DNA from 2 places in the Gorillibacterium terrae genome. Region 2 is predicted to be linked to the other one. Evidence: riboswitches for the same ligand, from Rfam matches in the RefSeq annotation. Region 2 holds a riboswitch; the other holds the start of a gene.
The links. A riboswitch is a leader RNA that binds a small molecule or an ion and turns the genes downstream of it on or off. The one in region 2 is predicted to bind FMN.
Positions count from the first base shown of each region.

Region 1 (15,043 bases), 340 kb from region 2:
TTTCCGGCGAACTTACGGATTCGCGCTGGCCGAGGGCGACGAGGCCGGCGCTTTGGCAGCGCCGCTGCCGCTAGACGTCGAGGCGGACGGGCTGATGCTGTTCAGGTCGATGAACGGCGTCGCACCGCCGGTAACGGTCGGCAGCTTGCCATCCCATTTATCGAGCGCCTTCTCCTGAACCTCGATCTGCTTGAGCTGAATCAGCTCGGTGGTAACCTCCTGCTTCTTCAGCCGCAACGATTCGGCTTCGGCCTGAGCCTGGGCGATCTTCTGCTTGGCCTCGATCTCGATGCGCTTCAGGTCGTTCTCCGCCTGCATCGCCTTCTGGGCTGCGATCTGCTTGGCTTCGATCGACTGGTTAAAGGCGTCGTCGAATTCGAAGTTGACGATGCTGATGTCCGTAACGATGAGCTGGTAATGGCTGAGCCGGTCGGACAAGCCTTCCTTTACTTCCAGGGCCACCGTATCGCGCTTCTGGATCAGCTCCTCCGCCGTGAAGCGGCTGGTGACGGATTTCAAGATTTCCTGGACGGCCGGGCCGACGATCCGGTTGGCGTAATCGGGTCCGACATTGTTGTAGAGCTTATAGGCTCCGGCGGCGTCAACCCGATAGTTGACGGCGATTCGGGTATGGGTGATCTGCAGGTCGCGGGAAGCGGCGGCCGCTTCGCTCTCCGACTTGGTGACTTGAACGTTGACCGGAATGATCGTCTGAATGAACGGAACCTTCAGGTGCAGCCCTTCTCCCAGGGTCTCGCTGCTCATTTTCCCCAGGGTTTTGCGGATGCCGACATGCCCGTAATCGACGACGGTGAAGCTGTTGAACAGCACGACCAGGGCGACGAGGGCGAGCGCGACCCAACCGACAATGCGGGGGGCGGGGTTCTTTTTTCCTTTGAACGGAATCTCTGTACTCATGCCATAACTCCTCCTGTGTTCTCTATTTTCACGTTAGTGCTGTACCTTACGCAAAAAGGTAGGGTCCCGTTTCACCGCAACGGGAATATTCTCGCGGCAATTCGTCAACAATGGAAAAAAGGAATACCGGATATTTCCAATATGGGAGGAACCTGCCACGATGAAGAAGATGCTAGCTTTGCTGGTCGCCTGTACCCTGGTCTCGGGTTTGGCCGCGCCAGTCATTCATGCGGATGAGAAGAAATCCGCTCCCGTTGCCGATTACGCGCCTGGAGCCAAGTCCGCCGTTCTGATCGACAGCGATACGGGCACGGTCTTGTACGACAAGGCCAAGGATACCAAGCTGCCCCCGGCCAGCATCACCAAGATCATGACCATGCTGCTGATCATGGAAGCGCTCGACCAAGGCAAGCTGACCATGACCGATAAGGTGAGAGCGAGCGAGAATGCCGCCTCGATGGGCGGCTCGCAAATTTTCCTCGAGCCGGGAGAAGAGATGACCGTGGAAGAGATGCTGAAGGGCATCGCGATGGCCTCCGGCAACGACGCCTCCGTGGCGATGGCCGAGAAGCTGGCCGGCAGCGAAGAAGCGTTCGTCGCGCAGATGAACGCCCGCGCGGGGGAGCTCGGCATGAACAATACGCATTTCTCCAACTGCAACGGGCTTCCGGTTGCGAACCACTATACCACCGCCTACGACATCGCCATCATGTCGCGGGAGCTGCTCAAGCATCCGGAGATTACCAAATTTACGGGCGCCTATCAGGACTATCTGCGCAAAAGCTCGGCCAAGCCGTTCTGGCTGGTCAATACCAACAAGCTTGTCCGGTTCTATCCGGGAGCGGACGGGCTTAAGACCGGCTTCACAGCGGAAGCGCGCTTCTGCCTGTCGGCGACGGCCAAGAAGGACGGGCTGCGCGTGATCGCCGTGGTCATGGGCGAGCCCGACACCAAGACGCGCAACGCCGAGGTGACCAAGCTGTTCGACTATGCGTTCGCCCAATATGCGAGCCATCCGATTCTGAAGGCGGGCGACGTCATCGGGTCGATCCGGGTGGACAAGGGCAAGGAGCAGGTGGTCACGCTGAAGGCCAAGACCCCTTACAGCATCCTGCTGAAGAAAGGCGAGGACAAGGGCGACGTGCGGTACGAGCTGAAGCTGGCCGGCAAGGTGAAGGCGCCGCTCAAAGCCGGAGACAAGATCGGAACGCTGGCCATCTACCGCAACAACAAGCTGCTGAACGAGGTGCCGGTGGAGAGCCCGGCAAACGTGGATAAGGCCGGCTGGTGGACACTATTCAAGCGGACCTTCCAGCAGTTGGTAACGATTTGAATTTTGCCCTGTCGGACTTTGTTGGCTTTGTTCTAGTTTTGTAGCGCTGGTTCTAGTTTTGTCGGCCAGGCAGGAGATGGTTTTCGGAGTGTAGAATTCAATGCTCATGCCAAGGAAGGAGTGAGCTGAACGTTGAGTTTGCACATCGAAATCGAAAAGGCGGGGCGCCGAACCCTGATCGTCCGGCTGGCCGGCGAGCTGGATCACCATACCTCGGAAATCGTTAAAGCGAAGATGGAGGAGGCTCTTCAGCGGGAAGGCAGCATTCACGTGATCCTGAGCATGAAGGACCTCACCTTCATGGACAGCTCCGGGCTGGGCGTCATCCTGGGGCGCTACAAGCAGATCACCGGCATGGGCGGCAAAATGGTCGTCTGCGACATTCACCCTTCCGTACACCGGCTGTTCGAAATGTCGGGACTTTACAAGATCGTATCCGTGCAGGACAACGAACGGCAAGCCGTGTCCAGTCTGGAGGTCGTATCATGACAGGGAGCAACTTCATGAAGCTGGAATTCGCCAGCCGCTCCGAGAACGAGGCCTTTGCCCGGGTAACCGTCGCCGCTTTTGCATCGCAGCTTGACCCCGACATGAACGAGTTGACCGACATCAAGACGGTGGTGTCGGAAGCGGTCACGAACTCGATCATCCACGGCTACGACAACAATCCCGACTGCATGGTGACCATCACGGCCCGGATCGAGGACGACATGCTCTATCTGACGGTGGAAGACGACGGCTCGGGCATTGCCGATCCCGAACAGGCCCGCCAGCCGCTCTTCACCTCGAAGCCCGAACTGGAGCGCTCCGGCATGGGGTTCACGATCATGGAGAATTTCATGGATCGGGTGGAGATTGAGACGGAGGTCGGCAAGGGAACGGTCGTCCGCATGGTCAAGCGAATCGAATCGAAGAAAGCTCTCTTCAATTAGGAGTCTAGGGAGTCGAGTCTATGAATGGGGATTTGAAGCAACCCTCTGGGAGCTATTTGGACGACAGCGAAGTCAAGCGCCTGATCGCTTTAAGCCAGGCGGGAGACAGCCTCGCCCGCGATACGCTGGTGAATTGCAACATCCGGCTTGTCTGGTCGGTCGTGCAGCGCTTCCTCAACCGGGGATACGAGGCCGAGGATCTTTTTCAGATCGGCTGCATCGGGCTCTTGAAAGCGGTGGACAAGTTCGACCTGTCTTATGACGTCAAGTTCTCGACCTATGCCGTACCGATGATCATCGGCGAGATTCAGCGCTTTCTCCGCGACGACGGCACCCTGAAGGTTAGTCGATCCCTCAAGGAGCTCGCCAACAAGGTGCGCAAGGTCAAGGACGAGCTGTCCAAGGAAATCGGGCGGCTGCCGACGATCAAGGAGGTCGCGGACCGCCTCGGGATCTCTCCCGAAGACGTCGTCTTTGCGCAGGAAGCAAATAAGCCGCCCTCCTCGATTCACGAGACCGTGTTCGAGAATGACGGCGATCCGATTACGCTGATGGATCAAATATCCGACGATTCGCAGGAGAACTGGTTTGACAAGATGGCTCTCGGCGAAGCGATCGAACGCTTGAACGAACGGGAGCGGTTGATTGTCTATCTTCGCTATTACCGGGACCAAACCCAATCGGAAGTGGCGGGCAGGCTGGGCATTTCCCAGGTTCAGGTTTCCCGGCTGGAGAAGAAAATCCTCAAGTCCATTCGCGACCAAATTGCCCAATAGCCGGTGTCAGGCGCTCACCCGGCGTTTTTGCTGGTAGTGGATGATGAGCTGATCCAGCTCCTGGCTCAGGCTGACCACATGAGGATGGACGAGGGTGTCGCGTCGGCCCGCAAGCAGGTTCAACTGAGCGCGCAGCAGCTCGATTCTTTCCGATAGGGAAGAGAGTTCCATGACGCTTATGTAGCTCCTTTCGAGATAGCATGACTACCCTATATAATCATATCACCACGCTTTAGTAAAACGAAACTTTTGTAACATAATTTAAAAATCTTGTAAAAAACGTTTAGATGTGTATGGTGTTCAATTAATTGTAATAAATGAACCGGCCATTGGCCGGTTTCTTCCTTATTGAAACGGATCGCCCGCTCATTCGTAATGAACGGAAAGCTTGCCGCAAATATTGATTCTCCGGGAGAGACGACCATGACGGAACCGATGGAAGACTATGAAATCGCCATGCGAGCCATGAACGCCAAGATGATCAACGAATGGAAGAACTGGCTGCTGGTCTACAAATTCGCTTTGGACGAAGTCAATACGAAGCTGGAGATTCTGAACGAGGAGTTCCAGTTCATCCATAATTACAACCCGATCGAACATATGAAGTCCCGCCTGAAATCCCCCGAAAGCATCATCTCCAAGCTGCACCGCAAAGGGCTTGAGGTGAGTCTGGAGAACGCCCGCGATCACATCCACGACATCGCCGGCATTCGGATCATCTGCTCGTTTACGACCGATATCTACAAAATCATCGATCTGCTTTCCAGGCAGAGCGACGTTCAGGTGCTGAAGGTCAAAGACTACATCAAAGAACCGAAGCCGAACGGATACCGCAGCGCCCACCTGCTGATCCTGATTCCGGTCTTCTTGACCGACCGGGTGGAGCAGGTGCCGGTGGAGATCCAGATTCGAACCGTCGCCATGGACTTTTGGGCGAGCTTGGAGCACAAGATCTATTACAAGTTCGACAGCGAGGTGCCCCGCTCGATCACCGATCAGCTGAAGAATTCGGCGGAGCTGATCGACCTTCTGGACAAGCGGATGCTCGCGATCAACGAAGAGGTGTCCGAATACAAGAAGGACGAGCCCGAACCTTCGCCTTTCCGGTTTTAAGGCGCAGAGCTAGCAACAGAGTACAAACCCGCCCAATTTGGCATACTTTCCGGTAAAGACTTCCGGGAGGTGTGCGGGATGGCGGAGGAATCGCACGCAGACAACGTGCTTTATTTGCGTTTCCGCAAACGGGTCTGCCTGGAAAAAGGAGAAGTGCTCACCCTGGGCCGGGCTGCCCGGCTGCTCGCCGATCCGAAGCGAGAGAAAGAGCTCGGCCGATTGGTCATCGCCCGCCCCAAGGAGCGCGACGGCAACATGATCCTCGTCGATGTGCTGCAGATTATCGGGCTTGTCCGCGAGTATGCCCCGGGCTTGCGCATCGAGCATTTCGGCGATCCGTTCGTGCTGGTTGAGGTGAAATCCCGGCAGGAACGCTTGCCGAGTTGGCTGATCGTATCCGCCGTCTGGCTCCTGCTGTTCATCGGCTCGGGGCTGACGATCATGAATTTTCATGCCGATGTGAGCATGCCCGCCGTTCACCGGAGGCTGTATCAGCTCATCACCGGCAAATTCGAGCCGAGGCCCCTCGCCCTGCAAATTCCCTATTCCTTCGGAATCGGCATCGGCATGGCGATCTTCTTCAACCGGTTCTTCAAGAAAACCTTCAATGAAGAGCCGAGCCCGCTCGAGGTGGAGATGTTTCTCTACCAGGAGAATGTGAACCAGTATATCGTCACCGAAGAGTACCGCAAGCTGGCGGCCCGGGAGGGAGAGCCGGATGACGGCTGTCCGTGAACTGGCCGCCTCGTTCGTCGGTCTCGCCTGGGGCCTCGCCGTCGGCTGCGGCTATGTGGCGTTCATCGCGGTGCTCGACATTCTGCCGCGGCTCGCGCAGGTGACGCGCACCTACGACCGCATCCGCCGGTACGAGCAGGCGCTCATCGCCGGCGCTTTTTATTGGACGCTGGCGGATTTCTACGGCTGGGCGTTCCCGCTGCCCGGAGGCTTCGTCACCGTGGCCGGGATCTTGTCCGGCATGTTCGTCGGGCTCATCGCCGGCGGACTGACGGAAGTGGTCAACGTGCTGCCGATTCTCGCCAAGCGGCTCGGCCTTCACGCCTATATCGTCCTGCTGCTGTTTGCGATGATTTTGGGAAAAGTGGCGGGCTCGCTTTTCGAATGGTTGCTCGATTGAGCGTTGTCAACCCCCCGGCCTTGTGATAAGTTAAGAGTAAACTTTTTGGGGGGAACGCTCGTTATGTTTTTGCACGGAACCAGTACCATCAACGGGCAGGGGCATCTGCAGATCGGCGGATGCGATACCGCTGCCCTGGCCAATACCTTCGGGACCCCCTTGTACGTGATGGATGAAGACTTGATCCGCCGTCGCTGCCGCGAATTCAACGAGGCTTTTCAGGCCTCGGGACTCAAGTTCCAGGTGGCCTTCGCGAGCAAGGCCTTCTGCGTCATGGCCATGTGCCGTTTGATCGAAGAGGAAGGCCTCACGCTCGACGTCGTTTCGGACGGCGAGCTGTATACGGCGCTTCAGGCCGGTTTTCCGCCGGAACGCATTCATTTCCACGGCAACAACAAGACGCCGGAGGAGATCGACTATGCGGTGGAGGCGGGCATCGGCGTGTTCGTGGTCGACAATTTCCACGAGCTGGCGCTCCTGAATGCCATTGCGGGGTCCAAGCGGAAGAAGATCGATATTCTGCTGCGTGTCTCCCCCGGTGTGGAGGCGCATACGCACGACTATATGCTGACCGGCAACGAAGACTCCAAGTTCGGCTTCGATCTCGGCTCGGGCGCCGCGATGGAAGCGGCGCGCCGGGCGCTGGAGCAGCCGAACCTCGAGCTGCTCGGCATCCATTCGCACATCGGCTCGCAGATCTTCGAGGTGGAGGGCTTCCGCCACGCGGTGGAGAAGCTGATGGGCTTTGCCCTTGCGGTCCGCGACGAGACCGGCGCGGTATTCCGCGTGTTCAACCTGGGCGGTGGCTTCGGCGTCCGGTATGTCGAAGGCGACAGCCCGCTTGAGATCAAGGATTACGTTAAGGCGATCACCGAGAACATCCATTCGACCTTCACCGCGGGCGGCTATCCGGTGCCCGCCGTCTGGGTCGAGCCGGGGCGGACGATCGTGGGAGACGCTGGGACGACGCTTTACCGAATTGGCTCGATGAAGGACCTGCCCGGCATCCGCAAGTACGTGTCGGTGGACGGGGGCATGACCGATAATCCGCGTCCGGCGCTGTACCAGGCGAAGTACGAGGCCCTGCTCGCCAATCGGGCCAGCGAGGCAAACGAAGAGACCGTCTCCATCGCCGGCAAATGCTGCGAGAGCGGCGATATGCTGATCTGGGATCTGGAGCTGCCGAAGGCGGAGGCGGGCGATATCCTCGCCGTTTCCTGCACCGGGGCCTACAATTATTCCATGGCAAGCAACTACAACCGCATCCGCCGGCCGGCCGTCGTCTTTGTTAAAGACGGCGAAGCCGAGGTTGTGGTCCAGCGGGAGTCGCATGCCGATCTCGTCCGCAACGACGTGATTCCGGCCCGTCTGCGCAAGCAGCCGTCCGAGGCCGGCAAGCGCTGAGCCTAAGCCGAGTTGTGTTTTGCCGGCGAAGCCCGTACAATGGTAACCGAGCTCGCTTATATTGAAGGAGATGAATGTTGCATGGCCAAACAAGCCAAGATCACGATGGAAAACGGGGAGCAGGTCGTCATCGATCTGTTTGAGAAGGACGCCCCTAACACGGTAGCCAACTTCGAGAAGCTGGCCAACACCGGCTTTTACAATGGACTTGTGTTTCACCGGGTAATCCCCGGCTTCGTCGCGCAGGGCGGCTGTCCGAACGGGACAGGCACCGGCGGCCCCGGCTACACGATCAATTGCGAGATCAACCCGAACAAGCACGAGCGCGGCACGCTCGCCATGGCGCATGCCGGCCGCAACACCGGCGGCAGCCAATTCTACATCTGCTATGCGCCGCAGCCTCACCTGGACGGCCAGCACACGGTATTCGGCAAGGTCGTAAGCGGCATGGAAGCGGTCGATCAGTTCCGCGGCCGCGACAAAATGGCGAAGGTCGAAGTCGTCGAAGCTTAAGCTTCCTGACGGTAACGGCAGATCCCGGGCGCAGAGTGCTCTGCCCCGGGTTTCTTGTTTCCGGTCATTGGAGCGGTTGACATTTCCGCTTCCGGTTGACCAGAGGGGGTACTTATGAAAAAAAAACCGATGAGACGGATCGTCCTGTTACTTGGACTCATTCTGATTATTTTCCTAGGCGTCTACGCTTACCGGCTCTACGATTCGCTGAACGGCATGAACAAGGCTACATCCGTGGAAGGCACGACGGACTGGAACGGCAAAGACCGCGTCAACGTGCTGCTCATCGGCGGAGACTCGCGCGACAGCGGCAAGGACGGGAATCCCCGCTCCGACACGCTCATGATCGCCTCCGTCGATCCCGCGAAGAAAAGCATCGTCCTGTTCTCCGTGCTGCGCGATACTTACGTGAGCATTCCGGATCACGGCAAGAGCAAGATCAACGCGGCTTACGCGCTCGGAGGCCCGTCGCTCGCCATTCAAACGGTGAGCAAGCTGCTGGACATGCCCATTCATTATTATGTCTACACGGACTTCCAAGGCTTCATGGCGCTGATCGACGCCGTTGGCGGCGTTCGGATCGACGTGGAGAAGAACATGGATTACGAGGACGCCGCCGACGGGCATAAGTTCGACATTCATCTGAAGAAGGGCGAGCAGGACATGGACGGCAAGACGGCGCTGCAGTATGTCCGCTTCCGTCACGACGCCCTGTCGGATCTCAGCCGCACCGAGCGCCAGCGCAAGCTGATCGCGGCGGTGACCGAGAAGCTGCAGAAGACATCGTCTCTGATCAAGCTGCCCGGTATCATAAAGTCGGCCAGTCCCTACGTGGATACGAACATGAAGCCGTCCGACATGCTGAAGCTCGGCAAGCTCGGGTTATCGGCCAAGGGCAACGGAATCGACAGCATTCAGCTGCCGCCGACGAACCTCATCACCAACATCCGCACGAAGAGCGGCGCCGCGCTGAGCGCCGATCCGGCCGCTCTGCAGAGCTACGTATCGACCAAGCTGGAGGAAGCGGGCCAGGGCGGAGCGGGCGAGGAGAAGTCGAAGAACTAAGCGGACCTCTTGGCAAAAGGCAAGGCGAAAGCGCGGGGTACTGGAACGCGGCGCTTTTCGCCTTGCTTTTGCATTGCCGGGGGTGGTAAAATTTCAGGTAACCCGTACCGATCGGTGCGGGAGTCATATCCTTCGGGGCAGGGTGCAATTCCCTACCGACGGTGACCGCAGGCGGCCTTCGAAAGCTGGACGCCGTGCGGAAGTCCGTGACCCGCTCGGAAGACGGCCAGGCCCGAATAGGGCAGCCATCGACTGGCGGCTGATCCGGTGAGAGTCCGGAACCGACAGTGACAGTCTGGATGGGAGAAGGAGCGGCGATTCATGCAAGAACAGGCTGTGCCATAGACGTTCCTTTTTTCACAAACTTGGCCGCCAAGGTTCTTTCGCATATCACGCAACCTCTATGCCCCCGAGTAAGAACGGGGGCTTTTTTGTCTTTACGGGCCCCCGCAAACGAGGAGGGAGGAGAACGGCCGGTGGACGTTCTGAATGACGAGTATTACATGGGGCTGGCGCTGGAGCTCGCCCGCGGCACGAACGGCCAGACGGGCATCAACCCGGCGGTCGGCTGCGTGATCGTGAAGCAGGGACGCATCGTCGGCATCGGAGCCCACCTGCGGCGCGGGACGGCCCATGCCGAGGTTCACGCCCTCGACATGGCCGGCGGGGAAGCCGAAGGGGCGACCGCTTACGTGACGCTGGAGCCCTGCAGCCACTACGGCCGGACCCCGCCCTGCGCGGAGCGGCTGGTCCGGGAGAAGGTGGCGCGCGTGGTCGTGGCGGCGAGCGACCCGAATCCCCGGGTGGCCGGCCGGGGGATCGCTCTCCTGCGCGAGAACGGCATCGAGGTGACGACCGGCATCCGCGGCCGGGAGGCGGAGGAGCTGAACGAAGCGTTCAACAAGTACATCGTCACCGGCCTGCCGTTCGTCACCCTGAAGACGGCCAGCACCCTGGACGGCCGGATCGCCAGCCGGACGGGCGACAGCAGGTGGATCACGAACCCGCGCTCGCGGGAGTACGTCCATCTGCTGCGGCACCGCCACCAGGCGGTGATGGTCGGCATTGGCACGGCGCTGGCGGACGATCCGGCGCTCACCGCGCGGCTCGCCGTACCGGCGCTTCAGCCGGTGCGGGTGGTCGTCGACTCCGCGCTGCGGCTGCCGCCGCAGGCCCGTCTGCTCGACCCCGCCGGCGGCGGTCCGCTGCTCGTGCTCACCCGCGAAGGGGCCGACCCCGAACGCGCCCGCGAGTTGACCGCGCTCGGCGCCGAAGTGGTGCCCATCCCCGGCGACGGGCCGCAGGTCGATCTGACCGCGGCGATGCGCGAGCTCGGCCGCCGGGAGATCGGCTCCGTGCTGCTGGAAGGCGGCGGCCGGTTGAACGGCGCCATGCTGGAGCGGAGGCTGATCGACAAGCTGGTGCTGTTCTTCGCGCCGAAGATCATCGGCGGAACCACCGCACCGGCGAGCTTCGCCTTCGACGGCTTCGAGCGGATGGAGGAAGCGGTTCGCCTCACGCGCACCCGCGTCGAGCTCATCGAGGAGGATATCTGTTTGACCGGTTATCCGGAGTACGGGTCATGAGGCAGCAAACGGACCGGTTTGGAGGAAATCGTTATGTTTACCGGAATCATTGAAGAAATCGGCACGATGCGCAGCGTGAAGCGGGCCGGCCATTCGCTGGTGCTGTCCGTCAACGCGTCGCGCATCCTGGAGGATGTGCACCTCGGGGACAGCATCGCCGTGAATGGCGTTTGTCTAACGGTGATCTCCTTCGACCGCACCGGCGTGGCCATGGACGTCATGCCGGAGACGTACCGCAAGACCACGCTGGCTTTGCTTGAGCCGGGCAGCCGGGTGAACCTGGAGCGGGCCATGGCGGCGGGCGGCCGGTATGGCGGCCATATGGTCCAGGGCCATGTGGATGCGACCGGCGTGATCCGGAGCCGGACGCGCGAGGAGAATGCCGTCGTCTACACGATCGAACCGGAGCGCCCCGGTCTGCTCCGGTATGTCGTCCCGCAGGGCTCGGTCGCGATCGACGGCATCAGCTTGACCGTGGTGAGCGCGGACGCGGACCGCTTCACCGTCTCCATCATCCCGCACACGTTGCAGGAGACGATCCTCGCGGACAAACACGCAGGGGATGCGGTGAACGTGGAATGCGACATTTTGGGAAAATACATCGAGAGGCTGCTGCTCGCTCCGCGCGAGGCCGCGCCGCCAAGCCGGCCGGGCGGACTTACGGAGCAGTTTCTAGCCGAGAATGGCTTTCTGTAAGCCGTGAGTCGCTAGACAGGAGGAAGCGTTATGGACGATATCCGGTTTGATCCGATCGAAGAGGCCATCTACGACCTCATGCAGGGCAAGGTTATCATCGTGGTGGACGACGAGGACCGCGAGAACGAAGGGGATTTCATTGCGCTGGCGGAGAAGGCGACGCCCGAGGTGATCAACTATATGATCCGCGAGGGACGCGGCCTCGTCTGCGTGCCGATCACCGAGGAGCGGGCGGCGGAGCTCAGCCTTCATCCGATGGTGGAGCGCAATACCGACAATCACGGGACGGCGTTCACCGTGTCCGTGGATCATGTTACGACCACGACGGGCATCTCCGCCCATGAGCGGTCGGCGACGGTGCGGGCCTTGATCGACGGCGCGGCCAAGCCGGCCGACTTCCGCCGCCCCGGGCACATCTTCCCGCTCATCGCCAAGAAGGGCGGCGTGCTGCGCCGGGCCGGGCATACCGAGGCGGCGGTGGACCTCGCCCGCATGTGCGGTTCTTACCCGGCCGCCGTCATCTGCGAGGTGATCAAGGAGGACGGTTCCATGGCCCGGGTGCCCGACCTGATGAAGCTGCGTCAAACGGGCGGCCACAAGATCATCACCATCCGCGACCTCATTCACTACCGCAACGAGAAGGATAAGCTGGTCACCCGCGAGGTGGAAATCAACCTGCCGACGGATTACGGCACCTTCAAGGCGGTGGCGTATTCCAATGAAGTGGACGGCAAGGAGCATATCGCCCTGGTCAAGGGCACCATCGACCCCGCCGTTCCGGTGCTGGTGCGGGTGCATTCCGAATGCTTGACCGGCGACGTGTTCCACTCGCACCGTTGCGATTGCGGCCCGCAGCTCGAAGCGGCGCTTGCCCAGATCGAGGCAGCGGGCTCCGGCGTTCTGCTCTACATGCGGCAGGAGGGGCGCGGCATCGGCCTGATCAACAAATTGCGCGCTTACAAGCTGCAGGAAGAAGGACTTGACACCGTCGACGCGAATATTAAACTAGGCTTTGCGGCCGATTTGCGCGATTACGGCATCGGCGCCCAAATTCTGCGCGACTTGGGCCTGCGCCGCATCCGGCTTTTGACCAACAACCCGCGCAAGATCACCGGCCTCGAAGGCTACGGCCTGGAAGTGTCGGAACGGGTTCCGCTGCAAATGCCGGAGAACGAAGACAATTCCCGTTATCTGCATACCAAGCAGCAGAAGCTCGGGCATCTGCTGACCTTTGTGGAACAGAACGAAACGATCCCGACCCATGAGCCGAAAGGATGATGAGAGATGACCCGAATTTTTGAAGGAAAGCTGATCTCCGAGAACAGCAAATACGCCATTGTGGCAGGCCGTTTCAATGAATTTATCGTCGGCAAGCTCGTCTCCGGGGCGCAGGATGCGCTGAAGCGCCATGGAGCCCAAGAGGAAGACGTGGACCTCGCCTGGGTGCCGGGGGCCTTCGAAATCCCGCTCGTGGCGAAGAAGCTGGCCGAAAGCGGCAAATATGACGCCGTCATCACCCTGGGCGCCGTGATCCGGGGATCGACGCCCCATTTCGATTACGTGGCGAACGAAGTGTCCAAGGGGGTCGCCGCGGTTGGATTGGCTGCCGGCATCCCGGTGGTGTTCGGCGTGCTCACGACCGACACGATCGAGCAGGCAATTGAACGGGCCGGGACCAAAGCGGGCAACAAGGGCTGGGAAGCGGCCGCCACGGCCATCGAGATGGTGAATTTGCTGAAGCAGATCCAAGCGTAAGGGAGAATCCGGAGAACCGAATGAAGGAACCGAGCGAGGAAACGCGGGAATACAAAAACATGGAAGATACGGGGGCAGGAGACGCTCGGGAAAGGGGAGCGTCCCCTTCCGATGCCGAAATCGACGCTGCAGCCGAGGAGAACACCACGGAGATCATCCCGGATAGCACTCCGAATGGTGCACCTGACGGCACACCGGAGGGACATCCGTCCTCGAAGGTAACCTTCAAGCTGGATGCCTTCGAAGGGCCGCTCGACCTGCTCCTGCATCTGATCGACAAGAACGAGGTCGATATTTACGACATCCCGATTAAGACCATCACCGACCAATACATGGAGTATCTCGACCTTTTCCAGGAGCTGGAGCTGGATGTGACCAGCGAATTTCTGGTGATGGCGGCGACGCTGTTGTCGATCAAGAGCAAGATGCTCCTGCCGAAACCGCCCGTCATCGAAATGGACTGGGAAGACGGCATGGAAGACCCCGACCTCGACCCCCGCGCCGAGCTGGTCCGCCAACTGATGGAGTACAAAAAATACAAAGAAATCGCCGATCACTTGCGGGAGAAGGAAGTGGAACGAAGCCACCTCTTTACCCGCGAGCCGGCGGACCTCAGTCCTTTCGTCGTCGTGGCGAAGGAGAACCCCGTCGAGGGGCTGGTGCCGGCCGATCTTCTGCTCGCCTTTCGCCGGGCGCTGCGAAAGATGGCCGGACGAAATGCGGTCGCGCGTATCCGCCGGGACGAAATCTCCGTGAAGGAGCGCATCCGGCAGATCCTTCGCCAGCTCAAGCGGGAGGGAGACCGTGTGCTCTTTTCCCGGCTCCTGGAGGATGGGTTCTCCCGGGAGGAGGTCGTGACGACCTTCCTCGCGCTGCTCGAGCTCATGAAGATGAAGCGCATCGTCTGCTTTCAGCACCGGCTGTTTGACGATATTGTAATTGAAACGAGAGAGGATGGTACCGCGGTTGCCAGTGAGTCCGATGTTACCGATTATTGAAGGCCTGCTGTTCGCGGCGGGCGATGAAGGGCTGGACGCCCGCCAATTGGCGGAGGTGCTGGAGATCAGCGCTGCTGCGGCCCGCGAGCTGGTGGAAAGCCTGCGGCTGAATCTGAAGGAGACCGGCCGGGGCGTGCAGATCGTCGAGCTGGCGGGCTCCTACCAGATGACCACCGTTCCCGAGCACGCTCCGTATTTCGAGAAGCTGGCGGAGTCCCCGTCGCGCTCCTCGCTGTCGCAGGCGTCCCTGGAGACGCTGTCGATCGTCGCTTACCGGCAGCCGATCACCCGCGTGGAGATCGAAGAAATCCGCGGCGTAAAATGCGACCGGGCGCTGCAGACTCTCGTCGCGAAGGAGCTGATCGAAGAGACGGGCCGGGCGGAAGCGGTCGGGAGGCCGATTCTGTACGGAACGACGAAGCCGTTTCTCGATTACTTCGGCCTGTCCTCGTTGGAGGATTTGCCGGATTCTTCGCTCTTTGGCCAAACCCTCGATCTGGAGGAGGAGGCGCGCCTCTTGTTCGAACGTCCCGAAGCCAAGCAGTTGACCTTCGAGGATGTGGCCGATTCCGGCGAGACGGAAGCCTTCGACCGGGAATTCGAGGCGCTGGCGGATTCGTTCCTGGCTTTGGATTCTTCGGCGAATTCGGAAGCCGAAGAAGACTAGCGCCCAAATCCCGCGCAAGCTGCGCATTTTTTCCAGCCGGGCGTGCATACTAACCCGTGTTCTTCCAGGTTTGACCGGGAGGACACGGGTATTTTTGTTGCCATCGGAGGTGGATTAACATGGGCTGGTACATCGCCCTCTCGCTGTGTCTG
Region 1 is NZ_JBPPGI010000001.1:1,449,210-1,464,252, forward strand. It holds gene ACSEXS_RS06130 (prohibitin family protein) at 13-918, opposite strand; gene ACSEXS_RS06135 (D-alanyl-D-alanine carboxypeptidase family protein) at 1,079-2,251, shown strand; gene spoIIAA (anti-sigma F factor antagonist) at 2,384-2,740, shown strand; gene spoIIAB (anti-sigma F factor) at 2,737-3,183, shown strand; gene sigF (RNA polymerase sporulation sigma factor SigF) at 3,204-3,959, shown strand; gene ACSEXS_RS06155 (Spo0E family sporulation regulatory protein-aspartic acid phosphatase) at 3,966-4,130, opposite strand; gene ACSEXS_RS06160 (GTP pyrophosphokinase) at 4,416-5,072, shown strand; gene ACSEXS_RS06165 (stage V sporulation protein AA) at 5,151-5,807, shown strand; gene ACSEXS_RS06170 (stage V sporulation protein AB) at 5,791-6,207, shown strand; gene lysA (diaminopimelate decarboxylase) at 6,271-7,611, shown strand; gene ACSEXS_RS06180 (peptidylprolyl isomerase) at 7,693-8,124, shown strand; gene ACSEXS_RS06185 (LCP family protein) at 8,239-9,189, shown strand; FMN riboswitch at 9,314-9,504, shown strand; gene ribD (bifunctional diaminohydroxyphosphoribosylaminopyrimidine deaminase/5-amino-6-(5-phosphoribosylamino)uracil reductase RibD) at 9,666-10,775, shown strand; gene ribE (riboflavin synthase) at 10,809-11,471, shown strand; gene ACSEXS_RS06200 (bifunctional 3,4-dihydroxy-2-butanone-4-phosphate synthase/GTP cyclohydrolase II) at 11,502-12,749, shown strand; gene ribH (6,7-dimethyl-8-ribityllumazine synthase) at 12,756-13,226, shown strand; gene ACSEXS_RS06210 (segregation and condensation protein A) at 13,247-14,224, shown strand; gene scpB (SMC-Scp complex subunit ScpB) at 14,181-14,891, shown strand; gene ACSEXS_RS06220 (DUF2953 domain-containing protein) at 15,011-15,043, shown strand, end outside.
Region 1: it holds a riboswitch for FMN, as region 2 does, so the genes downstream of both, ribD (bifunctional diaminohydroxyphosphoribosylaminopyrimidine deaminase/5-amino-6-(5-phosphoribosylamino)uracil reductase RibD) here and ACSEXS_RS07925 (DMT family transporter) in region 2, are expected to answer to the same signal.

Region 2 (15,043 bases):
ATTTCCTCGCCGGGGCCCAAGGAGCGATGCCCTTCGATTCGATGGGAAATCCCTGGACCGGAGCCTATGTCTTCAACAGCGGCAATCTGGTCGAGGATCTGCTGCATAACTTCTTCCTAGAATGCGGCGCACGCACCCATAAAATGAAGGTCTATGAGATGACCGACCATCCGGCCGCCCGGGCCGTCGTCGGCTTCCTGCTCGTTCGCGGCGGCGTCCATGTCGTGGCTTACGCCAAGGCGCTTGAAGTGGCGACAGGCGTAAACGTGACCAAGCTGGTCCCCATTCCCTCGCTCAGCAACAAGCTCTTTACGGAAGCCCACAAATACGAGGAAAAAGGCGTTCACACCAAGCTGTATACCTGGAGCGAGAACGATTTCAGCTCGATCGACCAAATCTGGAAGGGAACCCACCCCGAGGACGGACTGCCCCTGGAAGTGATTCAAGGCGCGCCGGAAGGCTTCCCCATTCCCGATGCGCCGGCAGTCGAGGAGGAATTTGCCCCGGGGATCTCCGCCGAGGACTTCAAGGAGATCGCCAAGCGATTGAAGATGGCCGGTAACATTTCGGAATAGGAACGCTTCGTATCCCGCGATTCCTTCGAATTGCAAAAAGAGGTTTTCTCCTTGTTTGGAGAAAACCTCTTTTTCGTAGGAAGCCGGCATGGCTTACTCGTTAGTCGTTAAAGATATTCGCCGTTTCCTTCTGCCGCGAGATGATGAACAGCACCGTCCAGATCAGCAGGAACCCGACAAACTGGGCCGAGGTGATGATCTGCTTGTCGGTCAGCCAGCCTAACTTGAAGGCAAGCCAGTTGACCAGGACGCCGGCGATCGGAAAGCTGAGCTCCGCCAGCGTGGCGTAGGAGGCTTTAACGGCGCTGAGGCCCTTGTAATACAGCAGCATGCTGAGCAGCCCGGGCAGGAGCGCCTGCAGGAGCAGGTTGACCGTAAATCCGGCGATCGGTCCAAGCTCCGTCGGCAGATGCCAGCTTCCGCCGTTGATCAGCACCATCGCGAGCAAGAGCGGCAGCGCCATGCTAAACCGCAGCGAGGTCACCGTCTCGTATTTCATCGACCGCAGCAGGTAGCTGCCCATGACGGTCGAACCGCCCCAGAGAAGGGCTGCGCCGATGGCGAACAGGTTGCCGGGTTTGATGAAGTTCACGTGCTCGCCGAAGGGAAGATTCCAGCCGAAGGTCAAGAGATACGTGCCGATAAGCGCGATGACGACGAAGATGCCGAACGACTTGGGCAAGGCCTCCTTGAGGACGATCCGGGCCAGAAGGATCGCCATCAGCGGTTGGAGCTTTTGCAGCAGCAGCACGGCGTTCAGATCTCCGTAAGCGACTCCCTGGGTAAAGAGCACCGTGGCAATGGCCGATCCGCCCCAGGAGATGAACAGAATCGCTCCCATCTGACGAACGCCGATCCCCTTCAGATCGGCCCGGTTCTTCCACAACACCGGGGCCGCCGCCAGCACGAGGAGGATATGCTCCAGAAACACGAGCTGCCAGGAACTGACATGCTTCAGCAGCAGATTGCGGAACAGCGGGTCGATGCCCCACAGCGCCGCGCCGATCACGACGAACCAGAATTCCATGCGCACGCGGGGTACGCGCAAAGCGGGTGTTGCGGTTACGTTGACGTTGTTCATCCGACTCATGGTTCTCTCCCTCTGACATTCAGGACGCGTTCGGTAAAAAAGCCCCTTCCTGCATCAATCGCAGGACAGGGGCTCGGTCAAACACGCATGGGAAAACAACGCTTCCTCAAGCGGCTTGTCGATCTTCTACCATCCGGACTATCACCGTCGGCCCTGGAATTGCACCAGATCCATCCCTGCTTGAACCGGGAGTCGCGGGCTTCGTCCGAAGACGTTACCGCCGGTAGGGACTTGCACCCTGCCCCGAAGATCACTGTTATCGTATTGCTTTCTTTCATGAGTGTACCTCAGCCACTTACAAATTACAAGTGACAGAGTTTTGACAACGTATCATTTTTCACAACCGGCCGGTTTCCGGGCATCCTCGGGCACTTGCCGGTCGCTCGTCGGCTGTTCGTTCGGGTTCTTCTCCGCCTGTGTCTTCCAGGGCGGATCTCCATATTGGTGAAACAACCGGTTTACCCGATGAACGGCAAACGGAATGACAAAGGCCGCAGCCGCATAGAACCAGACCGTCACATCCGGTGCAGACACGATTCTCCCTCCTTTACTCCGTCTTCAGAATCGCGCCGATCATGCTGGCCTGCACATCCACGTTCACTTGGACACGGCAGGTTTTAAATACTCCCTCTCCTCGGTCCCAATCGTTGCGCAGCCCTTTCCAAACCGCGGGATGATTGCGCTCAAGCTCTTCTCCGAACTTGAAAATGTCGCTTCCCAGCTCGGTTTGGGATTTTTCCAGAGCCGCCTCGGCCATATCCCGGATTTTCTTCGCAATCGCCCGCTCCGCATCCCCGATTACCCGTTCATTGAATACGGAGATCTCCAGATGCGATTCCCCCAAGTTCCCGAAGACATGCAGGTTGACCCGAAAAGACGGCCGATGCGGATCGGTGACGTCGGCCCGGATGCTCCGCCTCAGTTTTTTGAGCTCAAATACAATGTTTTTGCCGTATACCTCGGTTTCAATGGTAGTGGACCGAATCGATCCGGTCAGCATATTGCGGCCGGTGGTTTCTTCCCCGTCGAGAAATCCTCGAAGCTGGTTTTTTTCGCCGTTGAATACCGCCGAACCGCTCAAGACGATCTTATTCTCCTTGGGTACCCCGGTCACGACCGGAAGAGCAAAGCTGGCTTTCTCAAGCAAGAACCGATGGACGTCGCCGATATTGGTTGCCGGTGTGATACTCCCCGTTTTCCGCGGATTCTCGGCGGTCGAATCGATGTACTCCGCCGGCAGGCGCTCCGTTTGCGGAAGGATGTTGAACAGCGGACTCGCCTCTCCCTTGGTAATCATCACCTTGGCTGCCCGGCGGGTCTCGGCATCCCGAACGTAGACGTCGAGAACTTTGCTGACGTTCCCTTCCCGGGCGAGCGCCTCGGAAATCAGAATGACGCGGTTATGCTCCAGGTAGGGAGGCCGGCTCGTTTCGTTGGCCATATCCCGGCTTGCGCCGAAATCCGTCCGGGCGGTTGCCGACAGGTTGAGAAAGGGCTTGGACGATCCTCCGTCCTGCTCGGAAGGCTTCTGCATCGCTTTGGGGACCGCCATCTGGTAGGTGACCCGGATCTGCCCCTCGTCGGCTTGATCCAGCGCCGTTCCCACGACGAACCCGCGCTGCTCGATCTCGGTCTGATCCCAACAGCCGCCGAGAACGACAAGCGCGGCTAAACCTGCAATTCCCCTCACGATTCGGGTCCGCATCGAAGTTCACCCCTTCTTCGAGTCTTCCGCTATGGCCGGCGGAGCGCCCCGAATTCCCCGGACGACGGCAACGAACAGGAACAAGGCGGGCAGCATCCAACCGAAGGCCATTCCCATGTAGCTGACGAGCGTGGAAATTCTACGCGTCTCGATCAGATTGCGCGGCATCATCGCCCCGAGCAAGAGCAGCGGGCTTAACAGGTAGATCAGGGGCATCCGCTTCGCCTTGGGGAAAATGGACTGAATGCCGAGAAGGGTCACATCGAAGCTCATCGCCGCCGTACAGAACAAGCTCAGCACCCAAGCCAGAAAAAATGGCGCTTCAAAGCGCTCCATGAGGCCGCCCGGAATCTCGACCTGCTTGGCGAGCTCCGCCAGCGGGTAAAGTGTGTTTTCGACCACCGTTTCGCTGAATACGCCGATGGACATGACGAATACGGCAAGGTAGACGAAGCAGGCTCCTGCCATGCCGGCAACCGCCGCCTTGGCTGTCTTGTCCGGATTCTTGATGTACAGGTTGTAGAACAACAACACCTCTACGCCGAGATAGGAGAAAAGAGTCTCCTTCAAGCTTTTCGCCAATATAACGGGCGGTGTGACGAAGACCGGCTTCAGTGCTTGAATGTCAAAATCTTTAAGAGCAAAGGCGATGACCAACGCGAGGACGACCAGAATGGCCGGCAGGAATAAGGTGTTGATCCGAAGCAGGGTCACGCTCGGGCCCGATACGCCATAGACCAGCACGAGCAAGAATGCCAGGCTGATCGCTTCGATCGGCGTATTGTCAAACAAATACAGCTTGGCGATGCTGGAGAGTCCGCGGATTTCGTAGCAGGTGAACAGAAACAAATAGAGCGAGAACAGGAAGACCACGATATGCGCCACAACGGGATGGGCGATTCGGCTCACCATGTCATGGTAATCCATCTGCGGAAATCTCCGTGTCAGGAGCGCAATCAGAACGGTGAACAGGCATGCGATCGCCCCCCCGGCCAGAATCGGAATCCAGCCATCCGACGTATGGGTAACGCTGGTGACCGCATCGGGCAGGATCAAGATCCCGATCCCCATGGCAATCTTGCAGACCATGAACGCAACCGTTCGCGAATCGACCATGGCATCGGCATAATCGAGCGTTTTCATGGCGAATCCCCCTTCTTCTTTCCTCCTGCCCGGCGGACGTTCCTCGTCTGCGTGAAGCGAGGGCGTTTCTTCATCATCGTAATCGGCGCCCGGATGAAGAGGTCCTTCCAATCGCCTCCAAGCTGTGGAGATAGGGGCGCCGAGAACGGAATCCCGAAGCTCTGCAGCCGCAGAACATGAATCACGATCATAATGGCCACCAGGATAATGCCGTAGAGGCCAAAGACGGCGGATGCGATCATCGTCGCGAACCGGAGAATGCGGAAGGTGATGCCCGCGCTGTAGGAGGGAATGGCGAAGGAAGCGACGGCCGTGACCGCAACCGTGATGAGCATGACGGGGCTGACGATCCCCGCCCGGATAGCGGTCTCCCCGATCACCAAGCCGCCGACGATGCTGATGGTTTGCCCGACCGGCTTGGGCATGCGAAGCCCCGCCTCCCGCAGCAGCTCCAGCGTCCCCTCCATCAAGATCGCTTCGAGAAAGGCGGGAAACGGCACGCCCTCGCGCGCGGCGGCAACCTGAAAGACCATCCGGAACGGAATCAGCCCTTGATGGAACGAAACGAGCGAGATGTACAACGCCGGAAGAAACAGGGTGATGACGACGGCGATCACCCGCAGCAGCCGGATCAGCGAACCGATCAGCCAGCGTTCGCTGTAATCCTCCGGAGATTGAATGAGAGAAACAAAGGTAATGGGAAGGATCAGGGCGAACGGGGTGGTATCCACCAGGATCGCCGCTTTTCCCTGGAGCAGGGCGGCGACGACTTTGTCGGGCCTCTCCGTATGCAGAAGCTGGGGGAACGGCGACAGGAAGCTGTCCTCGATCCACTGCTCGATGGTGCCGGACTCGGGCGCCATGTCGATGTCAAGCGAATCGAGGCGGCGCGTGACCTCCGTCACGATGCTCTTGTTGATGATGTCGTCGATATAGCAGACGGCCAGAACCTGATTGGACCGGCGTCCGATTGTGCGCGTCTCGAAGACCAGCTCCCGGTCGCGGAGCTGTCGGCGCAGGAGCGCCAGATTGCGGAAGATACTCTCGGTAAACCCGATGCGCGGTCCGCGCACGACGTTCTCCGTCTGCGGTTCTTGCAGGGCGCGCTCCGGCCATTTTCGCGTCTTGACGATCAGCGCTTCCGGGCACCTTTCGAACAGCAGCACGGTATCCCCCGACAGAAACGAGGGAATCACCTCGATCCAGAGGACCGTTCGTTTGGCGGCGGCGACGGGCAGCAGCCGTTCCTCGATCCCGGCCAACAAACGCTCCATGCTTCGGGAGTCGGAAACGCTCGGTTCCTCGGAACCGAGTTTCTTTTCCTGCAGGAAATGCACGATATCCTCTTGAATCAGCCGGTCGTCGGACAAGCCGTCCAGGTAAATGACCAAGCAGGCTGTATCCGACGAGCCGGTGCGGATAGCCTTGATCTGCATATCATCGGGCTTGTGAAGCTGCCGCTGCATCTCCTTCAAGTTCTCCAGCAGCGACTCGCCCAGCTTCGACGCATCCTGGTCCATCAAGCCCTCCCCTTTCGTTCGCGCTGCTTCCGCCTTTACCTTATAGTGGTATCCGAAATCGGTCGGTTCTACTCGGAAACTCGCTATATCCCTTTAGCCTTCAGACGCGGTATGATTAGATTAAAAAAGGAGAAGGACTTCCAATGACGGACTACCTTCGCGGCCAGTTGGCCGAACAGGCCGGCGTGAACCTCGAAACCCTGCGTTACTATGAAGGCTGCGGCCTGCTCCCCTCTCCCCGGCGGAGCGAAGCGGGCTACCGCTTGTATTCCGAAGAAGCGCTGACGCGGCTTATCTTCATCCGAAATGCCAAGTCGAGCGGGTTTACGCTGAAGGAAATCAAGAAGGCCCTGGTGAAAGCCGAAGGAAACGAGGGCATTGCACCGGATGCCTTCTCCGAGGTGATCGACCGCAAGCGAGCCGAGATCGACGGGCAGATCCAGGAGCTGGAACGGCGCAAACGCGTCCTGGATTACCTCCAGAATCAGATCCGCCGCAAAGAGCCGGACCCGGATATCGCCGGCGTGCTGCGCGAGCTGCGGATAAATTAGCGCTTGACCTTGTACCCGCCTACAGGGTGTAAGCTCCTCTTGACCGCCGGTGCAGCCGGCGAACCCGAAGGAGGAGTCTCGATCATGATCGAACGCATTTCCGCCGCTGAGCCTATGCGCCTTGTCCAATTGAAAGCCTATCTCCGTCAGCAGGCGAGCTACGCCAGCCAATCGGTCGAAGCGATTCGCTCCGGCCTGGAGCGGCAGGCGCAGCTTGCCCCTCTGCCGACGGGCATCGCTTGGAGCGAAACGGATTCCGGCTTCCCCGGCGAGTGGACCCTGCCGACGGAAGCATCGAAAGAACCGGAGAAGCCGGGCAACGCCACCCTCCTCTATTTCCACGGGGGCGGCTTCATTGCCGGGAGTTCCCGGGTTTATCGAAATCTCACCTCTCGACTGGCTCTGGCCGCCGGCGTCCGGCTGTTCACTCCGGATTACCGGCTGGCCCCGGAGCATCTCTACCCGGCCGCCAACGAAGACGCGCTGGCTGCCTACCGCTCTCTGCTCGACCAAGGCATCCCGCCGGAGCGCATCGTGCTCGGCGGCGATTCGGTCGGCGCCACCCTTGCCCTCATGACGCTGCTCCGTCTGCGGGACGACCGCTCTCCGCTTCCGGCGGGGGCGTTCCTGATCTCCCCGCATGCCGATCTCGTCCATCTGGACGGAGAATCCTACGAGAGCAACGCCGCAAGCGATCCGACCAGCAGCCGGGAGGCCAACGAACGGATTCTGGCGGATTACTGGGGCCGGACCAACCCGGAACCGGATTCCGGCTACGCTCCCATCCTCTCGCCGCTTCGCCTGGATCTCTCCGGCCTGCCGCCTCTGTTCATTCAAGCCGGCGGCGACGAAGTGCTGCTCGACGACGCCGTCCGGCTGGCGCAACGGGCTGATACCGCCGAGGTTCCCGTCCGGCTGCAGATCTGGGAGGGGCTGTGGTGCTCCTTCCAGGCACTAGCCCCCATGCTCCCCGAAGCGGAGGCGGCGATCCGCGGGATCGCTGCATTCGTCCGGGAACGGCTGGCTTGAATCAGCGCCGGTCGGCATACCAAAAAACCGCACCGCCGGATAAGAGGCGGTGCGGTTTCTTATTAGCTGCGGATGCTGCCGATCAGTGGAACAGGCTGAGCGGAATCGGAAATTCCGGGAACCCGGCGGCATACGGGGTGTACTGATACGGCTCGAAATAGACGACAACGGCATTGTTTTGCAGGAAATACGGCTGGTCGTCGGAGATGGACTCGAAGGGAGCCAGCAGATAATCCGCATGGCTGAACTTCTCCTTGACCACCTTATTGATGATCTGCTTGTAATTGGCGTTGCCTCCGATCGCTTGCTTCAGGGTCAGCGTATTGCCGGTGGACAGATCGAAGGTGTAAGGCTGCCTTGCCGGCATGCCATGCGCCCCGCCGGTATAGAGGTAGGATTCCAGATAGAGGCTCAGCTTGCCGTTCATGTTGGATTTCACCACATAATTGGCCGTAAAGCCGTTCTTGGCGTTCGGGCTGCCCGGCTCCGCTTCTTTGAGCTCCTTGCGCGCCGCCGCCGCCATTTTGTTCACTTCCGACTGGAGGAAGCTATTGATCTTGGTTTGAACCTCCTTGTCGGCCAATCCGGTAAGCTGAGGATATTGAATGACGAATTCCTGCTTGCTGTTCGTCTCGTTGATGGTCTTGGTCGTGAGCGTGAGCGGATTCACCGGAAGCGGGGTCACGGTGATCTGTTGGGTCTTGCTGTTGTAATCGACGCTATAGCCGAATGTCTGCAGGAAGAACCTCATGGGAATGTAAGTAGTTCCGTTCTGGACGACGGGCGCTGTGCCGTACATCCGCTGTCCGTTGATCGTATACGGCAGCGGTTCGCCCGCTTTCGTCACGATGGTGACATTTCTTCCGCTCACCGTGGACGCTTGATTCTGCTGGTTCCATGCCACCTTTAGCCCAAGCTTATCGCTTAAGAACCGGACGGCGACATAGGTCGTAGAGCCATCGCGGGAGACGGCGCCCGGAACGGACTGCAGCTTGCCGTTTATCTTCATCGTTAGAGTCTTGGGTACGATCGGCGACTGTGCCTGCGGCGTTGCTTCGCCGACATATACCGGGGAAGCGGCCTGAGCCGCGGGAATGCCTGCGGGGAGCAAGGCTCCACTGGTCAGCAGAGCGGCGGCAAGCGGCAGAACGGCCCAGCGGGCCGATGCTTTGCGTTGGCTCGGAATGGCGGCGGGCAGTTTCGGTTGATGGTTCATGGTTTTGGCTCCTCTGCACTGTGGTTTGACGGGCCGGGCCCGCTCTTTTTCATTCGGTATCTCCCAAAAAGCAACCGCGCATGCATTCGTGCGGTACACTTCTTTCTTACGCCTGGCAGGGAATACCGAACCACCAATAAGACGGCGCATCGAGGAGATAAGTTCCAATCCGGAACCCGCCAGGCCAAAAAAAAGTCCTCTTCCTCCGCGTGCTGCGGCCGAAAAAGTCGCCGCTATCCTACAGAGAGAGCCTAATGGGACGCCTTTCCCTGTCCGTCAGGCGGGCCAGCGCATTTCGAATTCCAGCTCGTGCTCGATGGCAATCCCGTCTTGGCCCGTGAGCGGAATTTCCGGCTTCAGCTTGCGGGCGGCTTCCAGAGCATTGGGGTAGAGCCGGCATAGGCTCATCCCGTTCAGTTGATAGAAGCGGATGGCCCGGATGTTGTCATTCGTCGTGATACACCAGAGCCGGGTACAGCCGGACTCGCGGGCCAGCCGCTCCACTTCCTGAAGCAGCGAGCGGCCGATTCCTTTGTGACGAACCGTGCTGTTAAGCGACGCCAGCTCGCATTCCGTTCCTTCCATCCGATAGGTGGCCATGCCGACGATCTGGCCGTCTTCCAGGTAAGCCACTCCCGGCAGCTCGTCCAGATGATGCATCCTCCCCTTGACCACCATCCGGGTGGTCCCCCATCTCTTCGTCAAAAACTCCACAATCTGCTCCTGCGGCAGTTCGGCACAAGAGACCAGCATCCGATCCTCTTCCTCTCCTGATTGGCGTTCCTAAAAAAGAAACCCGGGAAGACCGCTTCGCGAGCGGTTCTTCCCAGGGAGCGATCTGCGTTAAACCAGCGCCCAGTTTCCGTTGCGGAATACGGGTTCGCGGGTGCCGTCCGCCAGTTCGCCGTCGATATCCATTTCGGCGGAACCGATCATGAAATCGACATGCGTCAGGCTATCGTTGAGCCCCCTCGCCGCCAGCTCTTCCTTGGACAAGTCCGCTCCGCCCTCCAAGGAGCTGGAGAAAGCGCGGCCGATGGCGAGGTGATTGGAAGCATTCTCGTCGAAGAGCGTATTCAGGAAGATCAGATTGGCGTTGGAGATCGGCGAATCGTGCTGCACGAGCGCCGCTTCCCCCAGGTAATGGGAGCCCTCGTCCATCTCGATCAGTTCTTTCAGGCTGTCGTAGCCCTTCTCGGCCTTGAAGTCCACGATCCGTCCCTGCTTGAAGGTCAGCGTGAAGTTCTCGATCAGCGTGCCGTTATAGCTGAGCGGCTTCGTGCTGGTCACGTAGCCTTCCGTTCCTTCGCGGTGCGGGGAAACGAACACTTCCTCGGTGGGAACGTTCGGGTTGAAGTCATTGCCCTTGGCATTGACCGTGTTGCCTCCGCTCCAGACATGCTGCTCGGGCAGAGCGACGGTCAGTTCGGTGCCGGGAGCGCGGTAATGGAGCTTCTTGTACTGTTTCGCGTTGAGCTGGTGAACCCGCTTGTCCAAAGCCGCATTGTGCGCTTTCCAGGCTTCCACCGGATTTTCCCGGTCGGCCCGGGTCGCCTTGAAGATCGCTTCCCACAAGGCGCGTACGGCTTCCTCGCCCGAAAGCTCCGGAAACACCTTTTCGGCCCAAGCTACGGACGGAGCCGCGATGATCGACCAGGTAGCCCGGTCGGTATAGGTGTACTCCCGCCATTTGGCGAGCGCTGCTCCGGCCGCCTTCTGGAAAGCGGTCGAACGGGCCGGGTCCGTGCCGGCAAGCAGATCGGGATCGCGAGATTCGATGAGCAGGTACGCTCCGCCTTCGGCCGCGACCTGGGTGACGGCGTCTGCGCGCCACTGCGGATACTCGCCGAAGGAATCCTGCGGCGCCAGCTGATAGCGGAGCCGGGTCACTTCGTCGTCCGACCATTCGACATGCACCTGCTTCGCTCCGGCTTCATAAGCCTTGCGGACAACCAGCCGGACGAATTCCGGCTGATGCAGGGAGCAGTTGATCCATACGGTCTCGCCCGGCTGCACGTTCAGTGCGATCTTTACCGCGAGCTCCGCGTAATTTTCCAAGCATTGTTTGAACTCCATGGGGTAAGCCTCCTACCGATTATGTACGTGTACGCTTTTACACTTCGACGATGTTCGCCGCATCTCCTTCAAATTCCTTGAAATCAAGCAGGAAAACATGGAATGCCGCATTCTGCAACAATTTTCGGATTCCTCCCGTTAGAAGGAGCGACCCTATCATCGATTTCAACCAGAACCCACACAAGGAGCGAACCGCCATGAGAAAATGTTCCCGTATTCCTCTCTTCCTTCTAACGATCCTCTGCCTCAGCTTGGCTGCAAGCGCTTGTTCAAGTAAAGCGAAGCCGAGTGCCGAGCAGCCGAAGCCCATGCTGTCCGTCCAAGAGATGGCCGACGATATGCTGAAGCAGGTGGAGCAGCCGGCCTTGAACGAGCTGAACGCCGATGCGATTCAGGAGACGTACCACATCGATCCTGCGCTGCTCGAAGGCCATGCGATCAAGCTGCCGCTCATGAACGTGAAGGCCCATGAACTCGCAATCCTTCAGGTGAAAGATACGAAAGACCTGCCCGCTGTAGAGAAAGGCATCAAGGAGCGCGCGGAGGCGGTGCAGAAGCAGTTTGAACACTACCTGCCGGATCAATACGAGATCGCCGAGCAGTATAAGCTAATCGTCAAAGGCCCGTATGTCCTGTTTGCGATCTCGGACCAAGCGGACAAGCTGGCGGAGCTGTTCGAAGGCTACTTCGCTTCGGAGTCTTAATCCGCGATGGTATTCAGCAGCCTTGTCTTCCTCTTTCTCTTCCTGCCGGCGGTGCTTCTTCTCTATTATGCCGCTCCCCAGCGCATCCGAAACCTGGTTCTGTTCGTCGTCAGCCTGATCTTCTATGCTTGGGGCGAGCCCGTCTATATCGCCATCATGCTCCTGTCGACGGTTACGGACTTCAGCTTCGGTCTTCTGTTGGATAATTCCAAGCGGACCGCCCGCCAGAGGAAGGGAATCGTCGCCCTGTCGATCGTCGTCAATCTCGGCCTGCTTGGCTTCTTTAAATACGCCGATTTCCTGATCGGCAACCTGAACAGCCTGCTCGGTACCTCCTGGCCGCTCACCGAGCTGCCGCTGCCGATCGGCATATCCTTCTACACCTTTCAGTCCATGTCCTACATCATCGACGTTTACCGGGGAGAAGCGAAGGCGCAGCGCAACTGGATCGACTTCGGTGCGTTCGTCTCGCTGTTTCCCCAGCTCGTCGCCGGACCGATCGTGACCTACAACACGGTCGCCGGGCAGATGAAGTCGCGTCGGGAAACCGCAAGCGATTTCGCCGAAGGGGTGCGCCGGTTCATCATCGGTCTCGCGAAGAAGGTGCTGCTCGCCAATACCATCGGGCTCGTCTGGAACTCGATCCTCGCCACGCCCGCGGACTCGCTCCCTGCCGCTACCGCCTGGCTCGGCCTCGTGGCCTTTGCTTTTCAAATCTACTTCGACTTCAGCGGATACTCCGATATGGCGATCGGGCTGGGGTTGATGTTCGGATTCCGCTTCCGCGAGAACTTCAATAAGCCGTATGCCGCAACCAGCATCACCGATTTCTGGCGCCGGTGGCACATCTCGCTCAGCAGCTGGTTCCGCGATTACGTCTACATTCCCCTCGGCGGCAATCGCCGGGGACTGCCGCGGCAGCTCCTGAACCTTCTCGTCGTCTGGCTGCTCACCGGGCTCTGGCACGGTGCAAGCTGGAATTTCGTGCTTTGGGGCCTCTATTTCGGTCTGATTCTGATGTTCGAGAAAACCGGAGGATTAAAGCTGCTCGCGAAGCTTCCTCCTATCTTGCAGCATGCTTATGCGATTCTGCTGATTCTGATCGGCTGGGTGTTCTTCGCCTTCCCGGATTTCTCCGACATGTGGGGGTATATCCAAGCGCTCGCAGGCGTGGGCACGGAGCCGCTGTGGAACACGCATACCCTGTATTTGCTCTACACGAACGCCGTTCTGCTCGTCCTTCTCGCAGCGGCCTCGGCCCCCCCGCCCCGCCGGCTGCGGGAACTTTCGCGCCGCGTGCCGTTTCCGCTTGCCGCCGCCGGACTGGCCGCGCTGTTCCTTCTGTCGGTCGCCTATCTGGTCAACGCCAGCTATAATCCGTTTCTCTATTTCCGGTTCTAAGGAGGGACCTCGATGACACCCAGACAAAGCAAGGGAGTGGCGGCCGGTTTCGTCGCTCTGTTGTTCGCCGCCTCGCTGTTGTTCCTCGTTCTGCCGGTTCAGAGCTTCTCGGAGACAGAGAACCGCAAGCTGGCGGCGTTTCCGGCCTTCTCCTGGGAGAGCGTGAAGAACAAGGCATTTACCCGCGGCATCGACGCCTATCTCGCCGATCACTTTCCGCTGCGCGAAACGTGGGTAGCGGTCAAGTCGGCGCTGGAGCGGCTGAGGCTTCAACAGGAAAGCAACGGCATCTTCCGGGGGAAAGACGGTTATCTGCTGGAGACCTTCGGTAAGCCGGATTTCGGCCGTCTGGCCGAGTACGCCGCCGCCATCCAGTCTTTTGCCGACCGGGTTCCGGACAGCCGCGTCAGCCTCCTGCTCGCGCCCACTTCCATCGGAATGAACCGCGATAAGCTGCCTCTCTTCGCCGAAGCGTTCCCCCAGGAGAAGGTGAATGCCTTCGTCGGAGAACGGATTGGAGGGAAGATCGCGTATCTGAACGGCTACGCTTTCCTGCCCAGGCGCTCCGACGAGCCGCTGTACTACCGAACGGACCACCACTGGACCACCTACGGCGCTTACCTGGCTTACTTGGCCTATGCCCAAGAGCGGGGCTGGACCCCGTTCAAGCCGGATGCGTTTGAGATCCGCACGGTGACGGATTCGTTCCTCGGCAGCTTCCATACCCGCAGCCAATTTACCGGGGTGAAGCCCGACCGCATTCAGAACTATGTCCCCCGGGTATCCCACCCGACGACCCTCACGGTCGTGGACAACGGAGAAACCTATTCCAGCCTCGTATTTCCGGAATTCCTGGCCAAGAAGGACAAGTATTCGTATTTTCTCGGAGGCGTGCACGCCTTGGTCCAAATCCGGACTGAGCTGCCCGAAGGCCAAGCGGCCCAAGGTAAGCTGCTCGTGATCAAGGATTCGTACGCCCACAGCGTCATTCCTTTTTTGACGCAGCACGAAGCGGCCGTCGATGTGATCGATATCCGCTATTACAACGGCAGCCTGGCCGACTACGTCAAGAGCAACGGAATCACGGATGTCCTGCTGTTGTTCAACACGTCGACACTCGCCGAGAACACCGAGCTGATCAAGCTCAAGCATTGACGGGAACCGGTTCCCTTACAGGCAAACCGAACCTGGAGGGAGCCGGGAAATCTTGCGATCTGTCAAAAGCAGGATTTTGCCGTTTTGAGAGGGAATAGGTTATGCGGACCCGATTTCGGGTAATACTCTTTTATTACATAGGATAGTTTGCCGATAAGGGGTGCCGCGATGCTGCAAAGCCGGTTCTTTCGCAATTCTTTGAAGATCATTGCCGTTCTGTTGATTATCTATCTGGTGACCAAGGTCAGCTTTCTGCTGAATCCCGTCGTCTCGATTGTGAAAATCCTCGCTCTCCCCTTCATGCTGGCGGGCTTTTTTTATTACATGTTTCGGCCGTCCATCAACTACCTGTCCAGCCGGAAGCTGAACCGGTCAGCGTCTATTCTGCTGCTGTACTTTCTGTTGACGGCCTTCATCATCGTGCTGTCTCTGCTCGTCTGGCCGCTCTTGCGAACCCAGCTTCAGACGCTCCTCGATAACATTCCTCAGCTCGTCAGCGGGTTTCAGAGCCAGCTCAATCAATTGCAGGACAGCAAGCTGTTCTCGATGATCGGATCGAAGGGAACGGATTGGACGCAGAACCTGACGAAATACCTGGATCAGAGCATCACGTACGTGACCAATTACGTGACCAACTCCGTGTCGGCGTTTACGAACTTCCTGTTCGTCGTGTCGACGGTGCCGTTTATTCTCTATTACTTCCTGAAAGAGGGCAACAAGCTGCCGAAGCGAATCCTGAAGCTGGTGCCGCGGGCATACCGCCGGGACGTCAAAGTTGCGCTCCATGACATGGACACCGCTCTCAGCGGGTATATCGTCGGCCGGGTGATGATTACCTCGCTGCTCGCGCTGATGATGTACATCGGATTTCTCTTCAT
Region 2 is NZ_JBPPGI010000001.1:1,787,059-1,802,101, reverse strand. It holds gene ACSEXS_RS07930 (manganese catalase family protein) at 1-575, shown strand, start outside; gene ACSEXS_RS07925 (DMT family transporter) at 676-1,656, opposite strand; FMN riboswitch at 1,783-1,920, opposite strand; gene ACSEXS_RS07920 (hypothetical protein) at 1,996-2,199, opposite strand; gene ACSEXS_RS07915 (Ger(x)C family spore germination protein) at 2,213-3,370, opposite strand; gene ACSEXS_RS07910 (GerAB/ArcD/ProY family transporter) at 3,377-4,513, opposite strand; gene ACSEXS_RS07905 (spore germination protein) at 4,510-6,033, opposite strand; gene ACSEXS_RS07900 (MerR family transcriptional regulator) at 6,177-6,584, shown strand; gene ACSEXS_RS07895 (alpha/beta hydrolase) at 6,669-7,613, shown strand; gene ACSEXS_RS07890 (stalk domain-containing protein) at 7,696-8,829, opposite strand; gene ACSEXS_RS07885 (GNAT family N-acetyltransferase) at 9,106-9,582, opposite strand; gene ACSEXS_RS07880 (aminopeptidase) at 9,673-10,905, opposite strand; gene ACSEXS_RS07875 (DUF4358 domain-containing protein) at 11,103-11,609, shown strand; gene ACSEXS_RS07870 (MBOAT family O-acyltransferase) at 11,616-13,010, shown strand; gene ACSEXS_RS07865 (DHHW family protein) at 13,023-14,165, shown strand; gene ACSEXS_RS07860 (AI-2E family transporter) at 14,334-15,043, shown strand, end outside.